Regions from separate parts of the Leisingera coralii genome, predicted to be linked through region 4. Evidence: riboswitches for the same ligand, from Rfam matches in the RefSeq annotation. Region 4 holds a riboswitch; each other region holds the start of a gene.

Region 1 (4,203 bases), on a different contig from region 4:
CCAGCGCCGAGTTCGATTCCATGCTGGAAGCCGCTTCGGCCATTGCCGACGCCGACACCCGCCGCGGCCACATGGAGAACATCGAGAAGTTCCTGCGTGACGACGGCACCATCATCCAGCCCTACTGGCGGTCGCTCTACCGCCACGCCCGCCCGGGTGTGATCGGCGCCGACAGCCACCCGATCAATGAAATCCACGTGCACAAGCTGGCACTGGAAGCCTGATCAGGGGCTGAAAGAAGAAAAGGGCGCGCGCCACACCGGCGCGCGCCCCTTTTTATGGCCAGATCTTTTATGGTCAGATCGCGACCTCGACCCGGCCGATCGGGTTGGAGCAGCAGGCCAGGATATACCCCGCCTCCACATCCTCTTCCGAGATGCCGCCGTTGTGGACCATATGCACCTCGCCCGCGGTTTTCTTGACCTTGCAGGTGCCGCAGATGCCGAAGGTGCAGCCCGACGGGATGTTGAGGCCCGACGCCTTGGCCACCGCCAGCACCGTGTCGGTCTCGGTGCAGTTTGCGGTCACGCCCGACGCGGCAAAGGTGATCTCGGCCGCCGCGGTCTCCTCGGGAACCACATCGTCCAGCTCCGGCGCATCGGCCTCGGTCTCCACCGGCGCGCCAAAGCTCTCCTGGTTGTAGTTCTCCATGTCGAAGCCCAGGCCGTTCAGCATGTCGCGCACCGCCTGCATGAACGGATCCGGCCCGCAGCAGTAGACTTCCCGCTCCAGGTAGTCGCCGGCGATGATCCCCAGCATGATCTGATTGAGCTGGCCGCGGTAGCCGGTCCAGACCTGATAGGGATCGTCCTCTTCCACCACGAAATGCAGCTTGATACCGGGCACCCGCGCCGCCATGCCTTCCAGCTGGCGCCGCGCGATGATCTCGCTGGGGCGCTTGGCGCAGTTGATGAAGCAGACGTCGGGCGACTGGCCGCGGTCGAACAGATACTGGGTCATCGACAGGCTCGGCGTGATGCCGGAGCCTGCAGAGATGAACAGGAACTTGCCGTTCGGACGCTTGGGCAGGGTGAACACGCCTGCCGGGCCGGACGCCTTGAGGAACATCCCCGGTTTCAGGTGGTCCAGCATCCAGCGGGTGCCGATGCTGTCCGCCTGCGCCTTCACCGTCACCGAGATCGACAGCGGCCGCGACGGCGAGGAGCTGATGGTATAGGTCCGCCAGACAGTCCCGCCCGGCACCGGCAGCTCCAGCGTCAGGAACTGGCCCGGCTGGTATTTGAACCACGCGCCGGACGGCGCGCGGAAGCTGAAGGTGGCGGTGTTCGGCGCCTCCGGCACGACCGAGACGCATTCCAGCATCTCGTCGTCCTTCCACGCCAGGGTTTCGTCCAGCGTCTCGAAGTTGGCCTGCAGTCCCATGCGCTTACTCCGCTGCGATCAGGTGGCGGCCGGTCAGCGCGCGGGTCAGGTGCCCGGCATACCAGTTGGAGAACTGGATCACGCCGCTTTCCTGGATTTCCGAGTACGGGCCGGGCTCATAAGCGGGCGAGTTGATGCCCTGCTGGTTGTCCTCCACCACGATGCGGTCCTCGTCATTGGTCGCGACCCAGACCTCGGTCAGCCGCTTCAGGTCATAGTCCTGGCCCTCGACCGCATCCTTGTGCACAAGCCACTTGGTGGTGACTTCGGTCTCGGTCGGGCTGATCGGGGTGACGCGGAACACAATCGAATGATCCGGCAGGAAGTGGTTCCAGGTGGTCGGGTAGTGGAACTTCAGGAGCGTGCCCGCATCGGCAAACGGCACCCGGCCCAGCTTCTTGGCCACCGCCGCCTTGCCGTCCATGGTATAGCTCTCGGCGCCCTCATTGAGCGGCATCCGCGCCACGCGGTACTGGCCGCGCGCGTCGATCTTGAACTGCGCCGGGATGCCCGCGCCTTCGATGCGGTCAAAGTGCTTCTGCAGGTGCGCCGGGGTCTCGCCGCCTTCGATGCCGGTGACGGACGGATCCTCCGGGAAGGTCCGGCACAGCGACGGGTGGTTGCCGCCGCAGTGATAGCACTCGCGGTTGTTCTCCCAGACCAGCTTCCAGTTGCCGTTCTCGATGATCGAGCTTTCATAGGCGACCTTGGCGTTGGCCAGGTCATGCGGCTCCAGATAGGGACGCGCGACCTCGGCAAAGGCGTCGAAATCCGGCGCCTCTTCCGCCAGGCAGATATAGATCAGCCCGGCCAGGTCACGGCAGTGCACCGGCTTCAGCCCGTGCTTGGAGGCATCGAAATCCGGCCCCATGTCGCGCGCCCACAAGAGCGAGCCGTCCAGCTCGTAGGTCCACTGGTGGTAGGGGCAGACCAGCTTGGGCGAATTGCCCTTCTTCGCCTTGCACACAACCGAACCGCGGTGGCGGCAGGCATTGTGGAAGGCGCGCACCTGGCCATCGGTGCCGCGCACGATGATGACGTTGTAGGCGCCGACCTGATGGGTCACGAAATTGCCGGCTTTCGGGATCTCGCAGGCAGGAATGGCAAACAGCCACTCGCGGTAGAAGATCTGCCGCATGTCCAGATCCAGAACGCCCGGATCGGTATAGAACGCCTGTTCCAGGGAATAGTTTTTCTGACGGGCCACCAGTTTGGCCAGAATGTCGCTGTCCTGAAGCATCTGCTTCTCTCCTTTGCCGCATCCCCGCGGCAGGTTGGCTTGGCTGCGGGCATGGATGGAGAGATTGCAGGCCACGCGCCTGCAACCGCCCCGCCGCCGCCCGCGGTTGACGTTTTTAGGGCAAGGCTGGTTTCCGGACTGTCCCGGGGCCATTCGGCGGCGGGGCCTGGCACCTTCCCGAAGCCATTGGCTTCAGTGGTTTTTTGCCATGCCTTGCCCGGGGTCACCGTTGCGGGGGCAGTGCCGGAGTTTCACCAGCTTCCCAATTCTCCGCCCCGAAGGGCGGCACCTTGCTGAGGCGGAAATTGCCCTATTCCCAGGCTATCGGCGGAGACAAATCCGACCCGCCAAAACCGGAAAAAGACATGCATATTATCCCCGCTCCAAGCCCGCTTCCGGCGCAAAATCTCAAACCGGCACTCGCCAGTCTGTTTGCGGCAAAGCACTGATCTGCGGCGCCTTTGCCTCCGAATCGGCCAGACGCACCGATTCGGCAGGCGGGGAACAGCGGCCGCGCCGGGCCGTGCCGCGGAATTCACCTCTTGCCGCGGCCCCTGCCCCGCGGGCAATAATTGCCCGGTATTCCAAGACCTTTCACCAACCCCGCGTGACCAGAAAGGGCCGCCCATGCCCGGACCAAAGACAGACAGCAGCGCTAAGACCATGATGGCCGTCGTGACCACCGGAAACGGCGGCTATGACAAGCTCGAGTACAAACCCGTGCCGATCCCGGAGCCCGCAGAGGGGGAGCTTCTGCTGCGGGTTCTTGCCGCCGGTGTGAACAACACCGAAATCAACACCCGGCTCGGGTGGTATTCCTCCAGCGTGACAACGGACACCGCCGCGGCAGCCGGCCACCAGGAAACCCAGGCTGAGCACAAGGCCGACGGCGGCTGGAACCAGGCAACCCCCTTCCCCCTGATCCAGGGCACCGACTGCTGCGGCGAGGTTGTTGCGGCCGGCCCAGGCACCAGTCAGGCCCTAACCGGCAAGCGGGTTCTGGTGCGCCCCTGCATACGCCCCAATGGCTACGGCGTGATGGACAACGTCTGGATGGCCTCGGACTTTGACGGCGCCTTTGCCCAATATGTCAAAGTCCCCGCCACCGAGGTGTTCCCCGTTGACTGCGCCTGGTCGGACGAGGAGCTGGCGACGATCCCCTGCGCCTACGGCACATCTGAAAACATGCTGCACCGCGCAAACGTCCAAGCTGGCGAGCTGGTGCTTGTGACCGGCGCCTCCGGCGGTGTTGGCTCGGCCACCGTGCAGCTGGCCAAACGCCGCGGCGCCCGGGTGGCGGCGGTCACAAGCCAGGGCAAGATGGATCAGCTGCGGCAGCTAGGCGCGGACGTAATCCTGGACCGGGGCAGCGACCTGCTTGCGGAACTGGGCGGGGAAACCGTGGACGCCGTTGTCGACAACGTGGCGGGAGAAGGCTTCCCGCAGATGCTCAAGCTGCTGAAACGCGGCGGCCGCCTGGTGTCCAGCGGCGCCATCGCCGGGCCGGTTGTCGATCTGGACATGCGGGACATGTATTTGAAGGACATAACCCTGATCGGCTGCACCGCCTGGGACGAGCC
Region 2 (4,203 bases), on a different contig from region 4:
CTCCAGGGCCGCAGCGCCGACAGCCAGGGGGTGCGGCCAAGCTCCACCACCGAGCGCGCGGTGATGCGCTCTGCGGTGTCGGCCTGCTGCTCGACTATGGCGATCCGCTGGGCAACTTCCCGGCGCGACAGCCGCGCCAGCGGCTGCTCCGCCAGCAGCACTTCGCCCTGCGAGGGCTTGGTCAGCCCCGCCAGAAGCCGCATCAGCGTCGATTTGCCGGAGCCGTTCGGCCCGACCAGCGCCAGCGTCTCACCCGGCTGCACCGCCAGCGACACATCGGACAGCAGCGCCTTGCCGCGCACCGAGAAGGACAGGCTGCGGGCTTCGATCCTCATCGCGCCGTCCTTTGCCCGCGAACCAGGATGATGGCAAAGGCCGGTGCCCCGATCAGCGCGGTGACCACGCCGATGGGCAGCACCTGGCCGGGGATGATGATCCGCGACACGATGTCGGCGCCGATCAGGAACACCGCCCCGGTCAGCGCCGCGGCCGGCATCAGCCTGCGATGCCCTGGGCCGACCAGGAACCGCGCCGCATGGGGGATCACCAGGCCGACGAAACCGATGGAGCCGACGATCGACACCATCACCGCGGTCATCAGCGCAGTTGCAAAGATCAGCACCACCTGCACCCGCCGCACCGGGATGCCCAGCGCCGCGGCGGAATCGGTGCCAAAGGTGAAGGCGTCGAGCGCCCGCGCGTGGAACCGGCAGGTCATCCAGCCCGCCAGTGCCAGCGGCACCGCCAGCCACACGTCCGGCCAGCGCACGCCGCTGAGATTGCCCATCAGCCAGAACATGATGCCGCGGGCCTGATCCGCATTGGCGGATTTGGCGATGATGAAGGCAGTCAGCGCATTGAACAGCTGCGAGCCGGCGATGCCCGCCAGAACGATCTGCGCCGCCGCCGCCCGGCTGCTGCCTGCCCCGGCGGCCCGCGCCAGAATGGCGACAAAGCCAAAGGCCAATAACGCGCCGTTGAAGGCGCCGAAGGACAGCGACAAGGCACCGCCGCCCAGCCCGGCAATGGTAACCGCCACCGCCCCGGTCGAGGCGCCGGCGGAAATGCCAAGGATATAGGGGTCCGCCAGCGCATTGCGCAGCAGCGCCTGCAGCACCACGCCGGTCACCGCCAGCGCCGCGCCGCAGGCCCCGGCCACCAGCGCCCGCGGCAGCCGGTAGCTCCAGATGATGCCCTGATCCACCGGGTCCACCGGCAGCCCCGCCCCGGCCAGCTTGTTGACCAGAACGGACAGGACAAGGTCAGGCGCAAGCGAGGTTTCCCCGATCATTGCGCCTGCCAGTACCGCCGCTGCCAGCACCGGCAAAGCCAGGCAAGCGCCCCGGAAGCCATGCCATGCTAGTGCGGCGGCTGCGCTCATTCGCCGTTGCCGATCGCGCTGAGTTCAGCGGCCAGATCTTCCAGCGCCGGGATCGCGCGGATGGTCGCGTCCATCGCCTGGGCATCCATCACCACGATGCGGCCGTTCTTCACCGCATCCATTTGGCTGGCGACCGGATCGGTGCGCAGGAATTCCAGCTTCTTCTCGTAGTCATCGGCGGCAAAGCGGCGGCGGTCCATGCGGGCGATCACGATGACCGTCGGATTGGCCTTGGCGATGGTTTCCCAGCCGACGGTCGGCCATTCCTCGTCGGTCTCGATGACATTGCGCAGGCCCAGCTGCTGCATCATGTAGCCCGGCGCGCCCTTCTGGCCGGCCACAAACGGGTCGCTCTCCAGCTCAGGCGAGGAGAACCAGAACACGGCCGAGGCGTCATCCAGCGCAACCTCTTGCGCCTTGGCAACAGCCGCGGCCTCGCGCGCCTTGTAGTCCGCGACCAGCTCAGCGCCCTTCTCGGCCTCGCCGAAGATCGCCGCCAGCTCCTCGATACCCTGGTACAGGCTTTCGGTGGTGAACATCTGGGTGCGGGTGCCGTCGCCACCGGTGGTGTTGTCCTTGCCGACGCAATCGGCAGGCATCACATAGGTCGGGATGCCAAGGTCATGGAACTGCTCCCGCTTGGCGACCACGCCTTCGGGCCCGACGTGCCATTCATACTGGGCCGCAACCAGACCGGGGCGCTTGGCCACCACGCTCTCAAAGCTCGGATCGTTGTCGGCGAGCCGATCGACCTTGGCATTGAGTTCAGCATATTCCGGCAGAACATCGTTGAACCAGACCGAGGTGCCCAGCACCTTGCCGCCCAGCCCCAGCGCATAGAGCACTTCGGTGGCGGCCTGCCCAACGGTCACGGAGGACGCCGCCGGCGCCTCGAAGGTAACGGACTGGCCGCAGTTTTCGATGGTCAGCGGGAAACTCTCGCTGGCTGCCGCGGCCTGGGCCGCGACGGTGAAGGAAAGGCCGATCAGGCCGGAACGCAGAAACATGATAGTCGATCTCCATGTGTCAATGACCGGAGAACGGGTGAAAGGGCATTGACCGGCAAGGCGGAGGATCTGAGCCCCCACATGCGGCACCTGATAGCGGTGGCGCATCCTGCCGGCAACCTCCCCGGACAACCCCGCCCGGTGTGCTTCGGTTTCATACCGGCAGGTCTCCTGACTGGCGGGTCATCGTCTGGGCCGCCTTCCCGGACCGCTGGGATCCAGTGACGCGATGGCTCAGCACTCGCCGCCTACAGTTGCGGGGGCAGTTCCGGTTGGTGCCCGGCAGGCACCGCGGATTCCCTCTTAGCCCTTGCGGGACCGGTGAAGCGCGCGTAGCGCATCGCTTTCGTTGCGGCAAGAAAAACTTGCTGCCGCCGCGGAAATCCCCTGAAAAGGGCGCGCCCGCCGGACGCCGCGGCAACCGCCCATTGAGCGGCTCAATCTTTTGGTGTTTGCTGCGCCGCATGGCACAACTCGCTTTTCAAATCCGGCCCGCAACCGCGGCCGACCTGCCGCGCATCGCCGCCCTGCACGCGGAAAGCTGGCAGGCGGCCTATGCCGGAGAGTTCCCGAAAGCCCGGCTGGAGGGCGGGATCCGGGAGCAGCTGCTGCGGAAATGGGCGGCCTACCAGCCGCAGCCGGGGGACATCCTTCTGCTGGCTGAACACGCTGGAACACCTGCCAAGCTGCTGGGCTTCTGCGCAGTCTGGTGCCGGCCGGAACCGTACCTGGACAATCTGCATGTCTCCCCCGCCGCACACGGCCTCGGCACTGGCAGCGCCCTGTTCCGGGCGGCGGTACGGCAGCTGCTGGCGCAAGGCCGGCAGAGCCTGTCGCTGACGGTCTTCCAATCCAATCAAAAGGCGCGGGCGTTCTACGCCGGGCTGCAGGGCACGGAAGCCGGAGCGCTGGAGCTCGATGTGTTTGGCAGCCCGGTCCCCAGCGTGACCGTCGTCTGGCCGGATCTCAGCCGGCTGAAGGTTTGATCCTGCGGGCAGCAGGCGCCGGCTTCGGCGCCCGCAAGAGCCTCACAGGATCTCATCCTCGTCGAACATCGGGTCGTCCTCCAGCTGGGCGCTGAGGTCCTCGACCGAATCCTCAGCTTTCTCGACCGAGCGGACCCGGCCCAGGTGGAACACGGCATCGCCTTCGTTCACGATGGGCATCACCGCGCGGCCGACAATCAGCCCGTCGAAGGGCGCCAGGATGTCCTCGTCCTGCTCGCCGAAAGGGTCGGACACCGACCCCATCAGATCCCCCTGCCGGACCAGTTCGCCATCGTCCTTGTATACCCTCAGTAGCCCGCCCATCGGCGCTCGCAGCCATTTGCTGGAGGCGCAGAACTGCGGCTGCGACTTGGGTTTGGAAATGCCCTTGGCCGGCACCATGCCCATGTGCCGCAGCACCCGCAGGATTCCGGCCAGCCCGGCCCGGATCGACAGCTCATCAAAGCGCAGGCCCTCGCCGGCCTCATAGAGCAGGATATCCTTGCCCATCTCCTTGGCCGCGCCGCGCAGGGAGCCGTCGCGCAGCGGCGACTGCATCACGATGGGCGCACCAAAGACCCCGGCAAGCTCCTGCGTGCGCGGGTTATCGGGCGAGATGCGGATCTGCGGGTAATTGGTCCGGTGGATCGCCGCCGAATGCAGGTCGATGCCGAGATCCGAGCGGGCCACCACCTCGGTCATGAACAGATGCGCCAGGCGCGAGGCCAGCGAGCCATGCTCGCTGCCGGGAAACACCCGGTTGAGGTCGCGCCTGTCGGGCAGGTACCGGGAGTGGTTGATGAAGCCGAAGGCATTGACGATCGGCACC
Region 3 (4,203 bases), on a different contig from region 4:
TGACCGGCAGCGGCAGCGGCATTGACGGCCGGATGGAGGTGGAGCTGCTGGCGCTGTCGCCGCAGCGGACCCGGATGTCTGTAGAGCTGAAGCTGACGCCCTCCAGCCTGACCGGTCGTCTGCTGGTGCAATCCCTGAAACTGGCACGCAGCAACCTGACCCGCCGCTTCAAGCTCCGCCTGGCCGAATTCGCCAAGAACACCGAAGACCGGCTGAAACGCCCCGCCTGAGCCGCTGCCGCCGCCCGGACTGAAGGCCTAGGCCTGCGGCAGCAGATGCGGCCACAGGGCGGCATTGCTGCGGGCAAACGCCCCCAGGTGGCCGACAGACTTGAGCCCCAGCTCCCGCGGCGCCAGAACTGTCCGGCGCTGCTCTGCGCCGCCAAAGACCTCGCCCAGCCGCCAGACGGCCGGCGGCGGCACAACGTCATCATCCGCCAGCGCAAACAGATCCACCGGGATGCCGGTCTCTGCCCAGCGCGGCTGCGGCAGGCCCTGCCCTGTCTCCGGCAGATAGCTGCCCCGGGTGGTGCACCAGCGCCGCCATTGCCAGTAGACCCCTGCCGGCAAATCGGCCCCGAACCCCACCGCACGCCCGGGCAGATAGCCCAGAACACGGGCCGCCAGCGGCACATGGCCGAACCAGAAAGCCAGCGCCAGCGCGCGGTAGGGCCAGGGATGATCGTGGTGATGCACCAAGCCGCCCGCAACCACGATCATGCGGGCGACGTCCTCAAGATCGTCCTGCAGGGGCATCAGCATCGCACCCAGCGAATGGCCGATCACCCACAACGGCACGCCCGCATAGTGCCGCCGCATTTCGGCCCGGGCAGCGGGCTGATCCGCCAGCGCCCAATCGGCCATCGTCACCTTGGACCGGCGCGGATGCTCCCGCGCCGAGTCTCCGAAATCCGTGTAGTCATAGGTCAGGCAGGCGATCTGCTGCTCCGCCGCCAGCCAGCGCGCGAAATGCCGGTAAAAACGCTGCGGCACCCCGGTTGCGCCGTTCAGCACCACCGCCGCCCGGGCAGGCCCGTCCGGGTGGTACAGCCGCCCTGCCAGCTCCCCCGTCCCGGAAACAAAGCACAGCTCCTGTTCCCGGAAACCGGCGGTATGTTCTGCGTGTCTGTCCAGCATGACTGCCTCCTAGACCAATCGGTCCAATTCATGACTGGACCATTTGGTCTAATGCTGTCAAGCTGCCGCCATGAATGACGTGACGACAGCCAGCCCGCCTCCCGGCAGCCCGGCCCCGACCCGGGAGCGGCTGATCCGCGCTGCCGCCGGCCTGTTCCGGGACAAGGGCTACGCCGGCACCGGCCTGGCAGAGCTGCTGGCCGCCGCCGAAGCGCCGAAAGGATCGCTCTACCACCATTTTCCCAACGGCAAATCCGACCTCGCGCTGGCGGCGGCCACCTGGGCCTCGGACCAGATGCTGGCGCTGATCGACGCCGCCTTCGACCCGGCCCCCAGCTTCCAGGCCGGCGCCAAGACGGTCTGCTACAAGCTCGCGAAACTCTTCGACAAGCAAGGCAAGTGGAGCGGCTGCCCGGTCTCTGCAACCCTGTTTGCCGGGCCGGAAAACGACGCCTTCCGCCAGCACGCCGCGGATCTGTTCGAAAGCTGGATCGCGGCCACCGCCCGCCACGCCCGGCGCCTGGGCCTGCCAAAGGACGAGGCCCGCGCGGCCGCGGAGAACTTCTATATCCTGCTGCAGGGCGGCTGGCAGCTGGCGCGGGTGCGGCGCGACTCCGACGTGATCCGCGCCCTGCACACCCAGATGCAGCTGCAGAAAACCGATTGACGACTCAGGGAACCAACCGCTACCGCTTGTGGTGATGGTTCCCGCGCCACAGAATCTTGTGTCCGGGATGAAAAGGGAACACGGTGCGGCCCCGCCCCAGGCAAGGCCAAGTCCGCGACTGCCCCCGCAACTGTAAGCGGCGAGCGACCCCGATAGAGCCACTGGCCCCCTAAGAGGCCGGGAAGGATCGGGAAAGCATCGACCCGCAAGTCAGGAGACCTGCCATCGAACGTGTAACTCGAACCCGGGCGGGGTGTCCGGACAGGGTCTGATGGCTGCGGCGGAGGCACTCCGTCTTTCATCCGGTCTCTTGTCCCCCAAACCCCCGCACCACGCGCGGAGGGCGCAGACATGATGTGGACAGACCAGACGCATTTCTATGCGGCAACGGATTGCAAATACCTGGGCAAACCCTGCCCGGCGGCGGAGCGGATGATCGCCAAGCTGGCCGAGGCAATGACCAAGGCCAAACCGCTCACTCAGGACGATTTCGAAATCACCGGCACCACCGCGCTGGACGGCTGCCCGCGCAACTGCCCGGCGCAGTTCGTGGCCAGCCACGACCGGATCCGGCTGTTCTGCGGTGTCGCCGGGGACGCCCCGCGCGAGGGCCTGGACCGCTTTGCCGACGCGATCCTCAGCCGCGACGGCACCGGCTTTGCCGCCTCCCGCCTGGACGCCCGCCCCTGCGCGCTGATGGAGGCGCTGCCGAAAACGGAAAAGGCGCGGCAGGCAGAACAGATGATGGCGCTGTGAACTGAGTTTTCAGGCTCTCCTTTCGGACACAGAGGGCAGCGCCCGCCCCGGTGGGGGCGGGACGGGCGCTGCCCGGCCTTCCGGCCGGGCGTAAGATTGAATAAGAATAAGGCCTAACCTGCCGCCAGCCCCGCGCAGGCCCAATGCATCTGCGCTTCGGTCTCCACTGCGCAGGGCCGCACCGCGCGCAGCCGCGCCAGCGCCTGCGCCGGTTCCTCGCCGCATTCGATCATCAGCCGCAGCACCGCCATGCCGGAGCGCCCGCAGCCGCCCCGGCAATGCACCAGCACCCGGCCGCCGCCTGCCAGCGCCTGCCGCGCCGACCGGCTGGCCGCGGCCCATTTCGCCGCCACCCCGGGCTGCGGCGTGCTGAAATCCGGCACCGGCAGATGCAGCCAGCGGCTCGCCATGCTTTGAATGTCGATCCCCAGCCGCGGCACCCCGGCCGCGGCATGCTCCGCCTCCGTGGTCATCGAGATCACCAGCCCCGGTTTCCACTGATAGATCTGGATCAGGTCGCTGCGGTAATCGCCTTCGCCGCCGGGCAGCCGGCACAGCGCCAGAATGCCGCCGCCCGCAGACAGCGCGTGGATGGTCAGCCCAGCCTGCGCCGCCTTGTCCTGCGCCGCTGGTTCAGAGGTTTCATCAGATCGCATACCGCCTCCCTAGCCGTTGCGTTCCTGCGTTTCCCCCGCACGTCCCCTTGCCCGCAGCCTAGCCGCTAACCGCACAATGCCAAAGCGCTTTTGCAGCCCCGCGAATGCTGCCTTCTGCGGTGGACGAACGGGCTGCGCTTCAATACCCTGCGCGCAACGCGGGCGCCCCGCACACCGAATCCGGCACGAGACACCATGAACGACATCCCCAGCGGCACCACCGGCGGCACCGGCCAATCCCAATACCAGGTTCTGGCCCGCAAATACCGGCCCGAAACCTTTGCCGATCTGGTGGGCCAGGACGCGATGGTGCGGACGCTGAAAAACGCCTTTGCCGCCGACCGCATCGCCCAGGCCTTCATCATGACCGGCATCCGCGGCACCGGCAAAACCACCACCGCCCGGATCATCGCCAAGGGCATGAACTGCATCGGCGAGGACGGCCAGGGCGGCCCCACCACCGATCCCTGCGGCAAATGCGAGCATTGCGTGGCGATCATGGAAGGCCGCCATGTCGACGTGATGGAGATGGACGCCGCCTCGCGCACGGGCGTCAACGACATCCGCGAGATCATCGACTCGGTCCAGTACCGCGCCGCCTCGGCGCGCTACAAGATCTACATCATCGACGAGGTCCACATGCTGTCGACCTCCGCCTTCAACGCGCTGCTGAAGACGCTGGAGGAACCGCCCGCGCATGTGAAGTTCATCTTCGCCACCACCGAGATCCGCAAGGTGCCGGTGACGGTTCTGTCCCGCTGCCAGCGCTTCGACCTGCGCCGGATCGAGCCGGAGGTGATGATCGCCCTCTTGCGCAAGATCGCCACCGCCGAAGGCGCAGAGATTGCAGACGACGCGCTGGCCCTCATTACCCGCGCGGCTGAGGGCTCTGCCCGGGATGCGACTTCGCTCTTGGACCAGGCAATCTCCCACGGCGCCGGAGAGACCACCGCCGATCAGGTTCGCGCCATGCTGGGCCTCGCCGACC
Region 4 (4,203 bases):
CAGGCGCACCGCGCCAAGATGCTGGTCAACGCGGGCGGGCCGTGGGTTGCCGACGTGCTGCATCAGAAGCTGGGCCAGAACAGCCGCGAGAACGTCCGCCTGGTGCGCGGCAGCCATATCGTGGTGCCGAAACTGTTCGACCACGGCCGCTGCTATTTCTTCCAGGGCACCGACGGGCGGATCATCTTTGCCATTCCTTATGAGCAGGACTTCACCCTGATCGGCACCACCGACGCCGACCACCCGGACCCGGACACCGCACCGGTCTGCACCGAAGCCGAGCAGGACTATCTGGTGGCCTTTGCATCGGAATACTTCGAAAAGCCGGTGACGCGCGAGGATATCGTCTGGACCTACTCCGGCGTGCGTCCGCTCTATGACGACGGCGCCAGCTCCGCCACCGCGGCCACCCGCGAATACGTGCTGACGCTGGATCAGGCCCAGGCGCCGCTGCTCAATGTCTTTGGCGGCAAGATCACCACCTACCGCAAGCTGGCCGAGGCGGCGCTGGCAAAGATCGGAGAGGTGTTCCCGCAGCTGCCCGCCGGCTGGACCGCAGGCGTGGCCCTGCCCGGCGGCGATTTCCCGGTGGAGGATGTGGCAAAGCTGACGTCCAAGCTGGCCGCGGACTATCGGTTCCTGACTCCCTATTGGGCGGGCCGGATGATCCGCGCCTACGGCACCGAGGCCTGGGAGGTGCTGGGAGACGCCAAAACCGCAGGCGATCTGGGCCAGGACTTTGGCGCCACCATCACCGCGCAAGAGCTCGACTGGGCGATTGCCCGCGAATGGGTGCGCGCAGGCGACGATTACCTGTGGCGGCGCACCAAGCTGGGCCTGCGGCTGGATGAGACCCAGCGCGCAGCGGTGGATACCTACATCCAAGGCAAGGCTGCACAGCTCGCCGCATAAAAGTGTTTTGCCCGGCGGCACCGCCGGGCTGCGCCTGCCTGCCCCCCCGGCAGGCGCATTCGCGCCTACCCAGGCAGGCTACGCCCTCAGCTTAAAACTCGACGCCCTTCTGCGCTTTCACCCCGGCGCGGAACGGGTGCTTGATCTGGCCCATCTCGGTCACCAGATCGGCGATCTCGATCAGCTCTTCCTTGGCATTGCGCCCTGTCAGCACCACATGCGTCATCGGCGGCTTGTGCTCCACCAGGAACTCCAGCACCTCCTCCAGGTCCAGGTACTCATAGCGCAGCGCGATGTTGATCTCGTCGAGCAGCACCATGGTGTTGCGCTCGTCCAGGATCATCTCCTTGGCCTTCTCCCAGCCCTTCTGCGCCGCGGCAATGTCGCGGGCCTTGTCCTGTGTCTCCCAGGTAAAGCCCTCGCCCATCGCATAGAACTGGCAGAGATCGCTGAAGTTCTCCTCAATCAGCGTCCGCTCGCCGGTCTGCCAGGCGCCCTTGATGAACTGCACCACGGCGCAGGGCATCTTGTGGGCGATGCAGCGCATGATCATGCCGAAGCCCGACGAGGATTTGCCCTTGCCCGGCCCGGTGTGGACGATGATCAGGCCCTTCTCGCCCTCCTTGGTCTTCATCATCCTGTCGCGCGCGGCCTTCTTCTTGGCCATCTTGGAGGCATGACGGGCGGCTTCTTCCTCTGAGATGCCGGTTTCAGACTTTTCGCTCATGGGGGCTCTCCAGCTGTTTGACCCCATGTCTTGACAAAGAAGGGCGCGATAGCGCAAGGGGGTTTCGCTGGTTCCTGCGAAAGCAGGCGAAGAGGGAATGTGAAGGCCGCCAATTTTCGTTGGAGACCCGAAGCACAGCCGCCCCCGCGACCGTGACCGGATGAGGCCGCCATGCCACTGGGAAAACCCCGGGAAGGCAGGATGGCCGGCAAGGCAAACGCCTTGGCATCCGCAAGCCGGGAGACCTGCCAGCGACGACGAGATCAACGGGCAGACGGGGTGTTCTGCAACCGGGTGAGGGGCTGGTTCGAGGCGGCCCCTTTCTGGCCATCCCGCACGCCCTGCCGCGACAGGAGACGCGCCGATGGCTGACGATATGGCAGGCAAAGCTGCCAGCACCCCGGGAGCGGTCACGCTGACCGTTTGCCTCACCTGCCGCCGCGAGGGCGCCGACCCGGAGGCCGCCCGCCCCGGCGCCATCCTGCACGCCGCATTGGAAGAGGCCGGAATGCCCGAAGGCGTGCGTCTGCGCGGTGTCGAATGCCTGTCCTCCTGCAAGCGCGGCTGCGCCGTTGCGCTGGTCGGCGGCGAGGAGCGCTGGACCTATGTCTACGGCGACCTCGACCCGGACCAGCATGTCCCCGAAATCCTGGAAGGCGCCGCGGCTTACGCCGCCACCGCCGACGGCGTGGTGCCCTGGCGCGAACGCCCGCAAACCTTCCGCAAGCAATCCGTTGCCCGCATCCCGCCGGCCAAGTTCTTCTCCGAGGAGTAAACATGAGCGACCTCAACAAGATCCCCGTCACTGTAATCACCGGCTTCCTGGGCGCAGGGAAAACCACCCTGATCCGCCACCTGATGCAGAACCCGCAGGGCAAGCGCCTGGCCGTGGTGGTGAACGAGTTCGGCACCGCCGGCGTCGACGGCGACATCCTGAAGTCCTGCGCGGATGAAAACTGCCCGGCGGAGAACATCATGGAGCTGGCCAACGGCTGCATCTGCTGCACCGTTGCGGATGACTTCATCCCCACCATCGAGCAGCTGATGAACCTGCCGGAAAAACCCGATCACATCGTGATCGAAACCTCCGGCCTGGCCCTGCCCAAGCCGCTGCTCAAGGCCTTCGACTGGCCCGCGATCCGCTCCCGCATCACCGTTGACGGCGTGATTGCGCTGGCCGATGCCGAAGCCGTCGCCAAGGGCCAGTTCGCCCCTGACCTGGACGCCGTGCAGGCCCAGCGCGAAGCGGATGAGAGCCTCGACCACGAGACCCCGCTGTCCGAAGTGTTCGAGGATCAGATCTCCTGCGCCGACATCGTGCTTCTGTCCAAGGCCGACCTGGCCGGCGACGCAGGCGTCGAGAAGGCCCGCGCGGTGATCGAGGCCGAGGCGCCGCGCAAGCTGCCGATCCTGCCGATGAGCGAAGGCGTCATCGACCCGCGCATCATCCTGGGCCTGGGCGCCGCTGCCGAGGACGATCTGGAGGCCCGCCCCAGCCATCACGACGGCCACCACGACCACGAGCATGACGATTTTGAAAGCATCGTTGTCGAAATGGGCGAAGTCTCCGACCCGGAAGCGCTGCAGAATGCCATCGTGAAACTCGCCCGCGAGCGCAACATCCTGCGCGTCAAAGGCTATGTCGCGGTGGAGGGGAAACCGATGCGGATGCTGGTTCAGGCCGTGGGCGAGCGCCTGCGCGCCCAATACGATCAGCCCTGGGGCGCGCAGCCGCGCAAGACCGCCCTGGTGGTCATTGCCGAGCATGACGACATCGACGAACAGGCCATCCGCGCCGAGCTGGGGGCCTGAAGCTGATGCCGGTCTGGCGCATCAATTCAGATGACAGTGCCCGGCCGCAGGCCGGGCTGCGCCCGACCCTCCCGTCAAACCAAAGGTTTGCCTCCGGCAAAATGGGAGGGCGCATTCGCACCCTCCCAGGCTCGGGCGCAGCCCTCAGAGCGCCCATTGCTTACCAGAATACAAAGGCCTGACCCATGCACGTCGTCTTCCGCGAAAGCCACGGCCTTGAAGAGACCGATACCCCGCAGGACCTCGGGCAGACGCCCGCGGACCTTGTGGTGCTGTCCTTCTCCGACAGCGATCTCGGCGCCTTTGCAGCAGGCTGGCACCGGGCAGACGGCAAGCTGCCCTCCCTGCGCCTCGCCAACCTGGTGGCGCTCAAGCACCCGCTGTCGGTCGATGTCTACGCGGAACAGACGCTGGAGGGCGCCAAGGGCGTCCTGGTCCGCCTGATCGGCGGCGAAAGCTACTGGTCGTACGGCCTGGCCACCCTGCAGGACCTCGCCCGGCGCAAGGGGATCGCGCTTGCCATCCTGCCCGCCGACGGGCGCGAGGACGCGCGGCTGGATGAGCTCTCGACCCTGCCCGTCTCCACCCTGCGCCGCCTGCAATCCCTGTGCGACGCCGGCGGTGCGGTGGCGGCCCAGGCCGCCCTCGCCCAGCTGTCGCTCGCCGCTGGTCTCTACGCAGGACCCGTGATCGGCCTCAAAACCACTCCCGAACACGGCTTCTATGACCCGGCCAAGGGCGTTCTGGCCGAC

The links. Region 4 has a riboswitch for cobalamin ahead of ACFMBG_RS09410 (DUF1636 family protein). Riboswitches for the same ligand answer to the same signal wherever they lie in the genome.
Region 1: it holds a riboswitch for cobalamin, as region 4 does, so the genes downstream of both, ACFMBG_RS16660 (aromatic ring-hydroxylating oxygenase subunit alpha) here and ACFMBG_RS09410 (DUF1636 family protein) in region 4, are expected to answer to the same signal.
Region 2: it holds a riboswitch for cobalamin, as region 4 does, so the genes downstream of both, ACFMBG_RS11185 (ABC transporter substrate-binding protein) here and ACFMBG_RS09410 (DUF1636 family protein) in region 4, are expected to answer to the same signal.
Region 3: it holds a riboswitch for cobalamin, as region 4 does, so the genes downstream of both, ACFMBG_RS02870 (hypothetical protein) here and ACFMBG_RS09410 (DUF1636 family protein) in region 4, are expected to answer to the same signal.

What each region holds. Positions count from the first base shown of each region.
Region 1 covers NZ_JBHUPT010000054.1:24,098-28,300, forward strand. Annotated here, with positions in the region: gene ACFMBG_RS16650 (ABC transporter substrate-binding protein) at 1-224, shown strand, start outside; gene ACFMBG_RS16655 (FAD-binding oxidoreductase) at 298-1,383, opposite strand; gene ACFMBG_RS16660 (aromatic ring-hydroxylating oxygenase subunit alpha) at 1,388-2,623, opposite strand; cobalamin riboswitch at 2,731-2,931, opposite strand; gene ACFMBG_RS16665 (alcohol dehydrogenase family protein) at 3,251-4,203, shown strand, end outside.
Region 2 covers NZ_JBHUPT010000029.1:79,770-83,972, forward strand. Annotated here, with positions in the region: gene ACFMBG_RS11175 (ABC transporter ATP-binding protein) at 1-335, opposite strand, end outside; gene ACFMBG_RS11180 (FecCD family ABC transporter permease) at 332-1,381, opposite strand; gene ACFMBG_RS11185 (ABC transporter substrate-binding protein) at 1,378-2,388, opposite strand; cobalamin riboswitch at 2,533-2,726, opposite strand; gene ACFMBG_RS11190 (GNAT family N-acetyltransferase) at 2,853-3,374, shown strand; gene ACFMBG_RS11195 (succinylglutamate desuccinylase/aspartoacylase family protein) at 3,417-4,203, opposite strand, start outside.
Region 3 covers NZ_JBHUPT010000006.1:40,405-44,607, reverse strand. Annotated here, with positions in the region: gene ACFMBG_RS02885 (SRPBCC family protein) at 1-230, shown strand, start outside; gene ACFMBG_RS02880 (alpha/beta hydrolase family protein) at 258-1,136, opposite strand; gene ACFMBG_RS02875 (TetR/AcrR family transcriptional regulator) at 1,207-1,803, shown strand; cobalamin riboswitch at 1,822-2,044, shown strand; gene ACFMBG_RS02870 (hypothetical protein) at 2,155-2,559, shown strand; gene ACFMBG_RS02865 (protein-tyrosine phosphatase family protein) at 2,673-3,215, opposite strand; gene ACFMBG_RS02860 (DNA polymerase III subunit gamma/tau) at 3,411-4,203, shown strand, end outside.
Region 4 covers NZ_JBHUPT010000023.1:39,320-43,522, reverse strand. Annotated here, with positions in the region: gene glpD (glycerol-3-phosphate dehydrogenase) at 1-912, shown strand, start outside; gene cobO (cob(I)yrinic acid a,c-diamide adenosyltransferase) at 1,004-1,639, opposite strand; cobalamin riboswitch at 1,691-1,906, shown strand; gene ACFMBG_RS09410 (DUF1636 family protein) at 2,004-2,414, shown strand; gene cobW (cobalamin biosynthesis protein CobW) at 2,417-3,451, shown strand; gene cobN (cobaltochelatase subunit CobN) at 3,637-4,203, shown strand, end outside.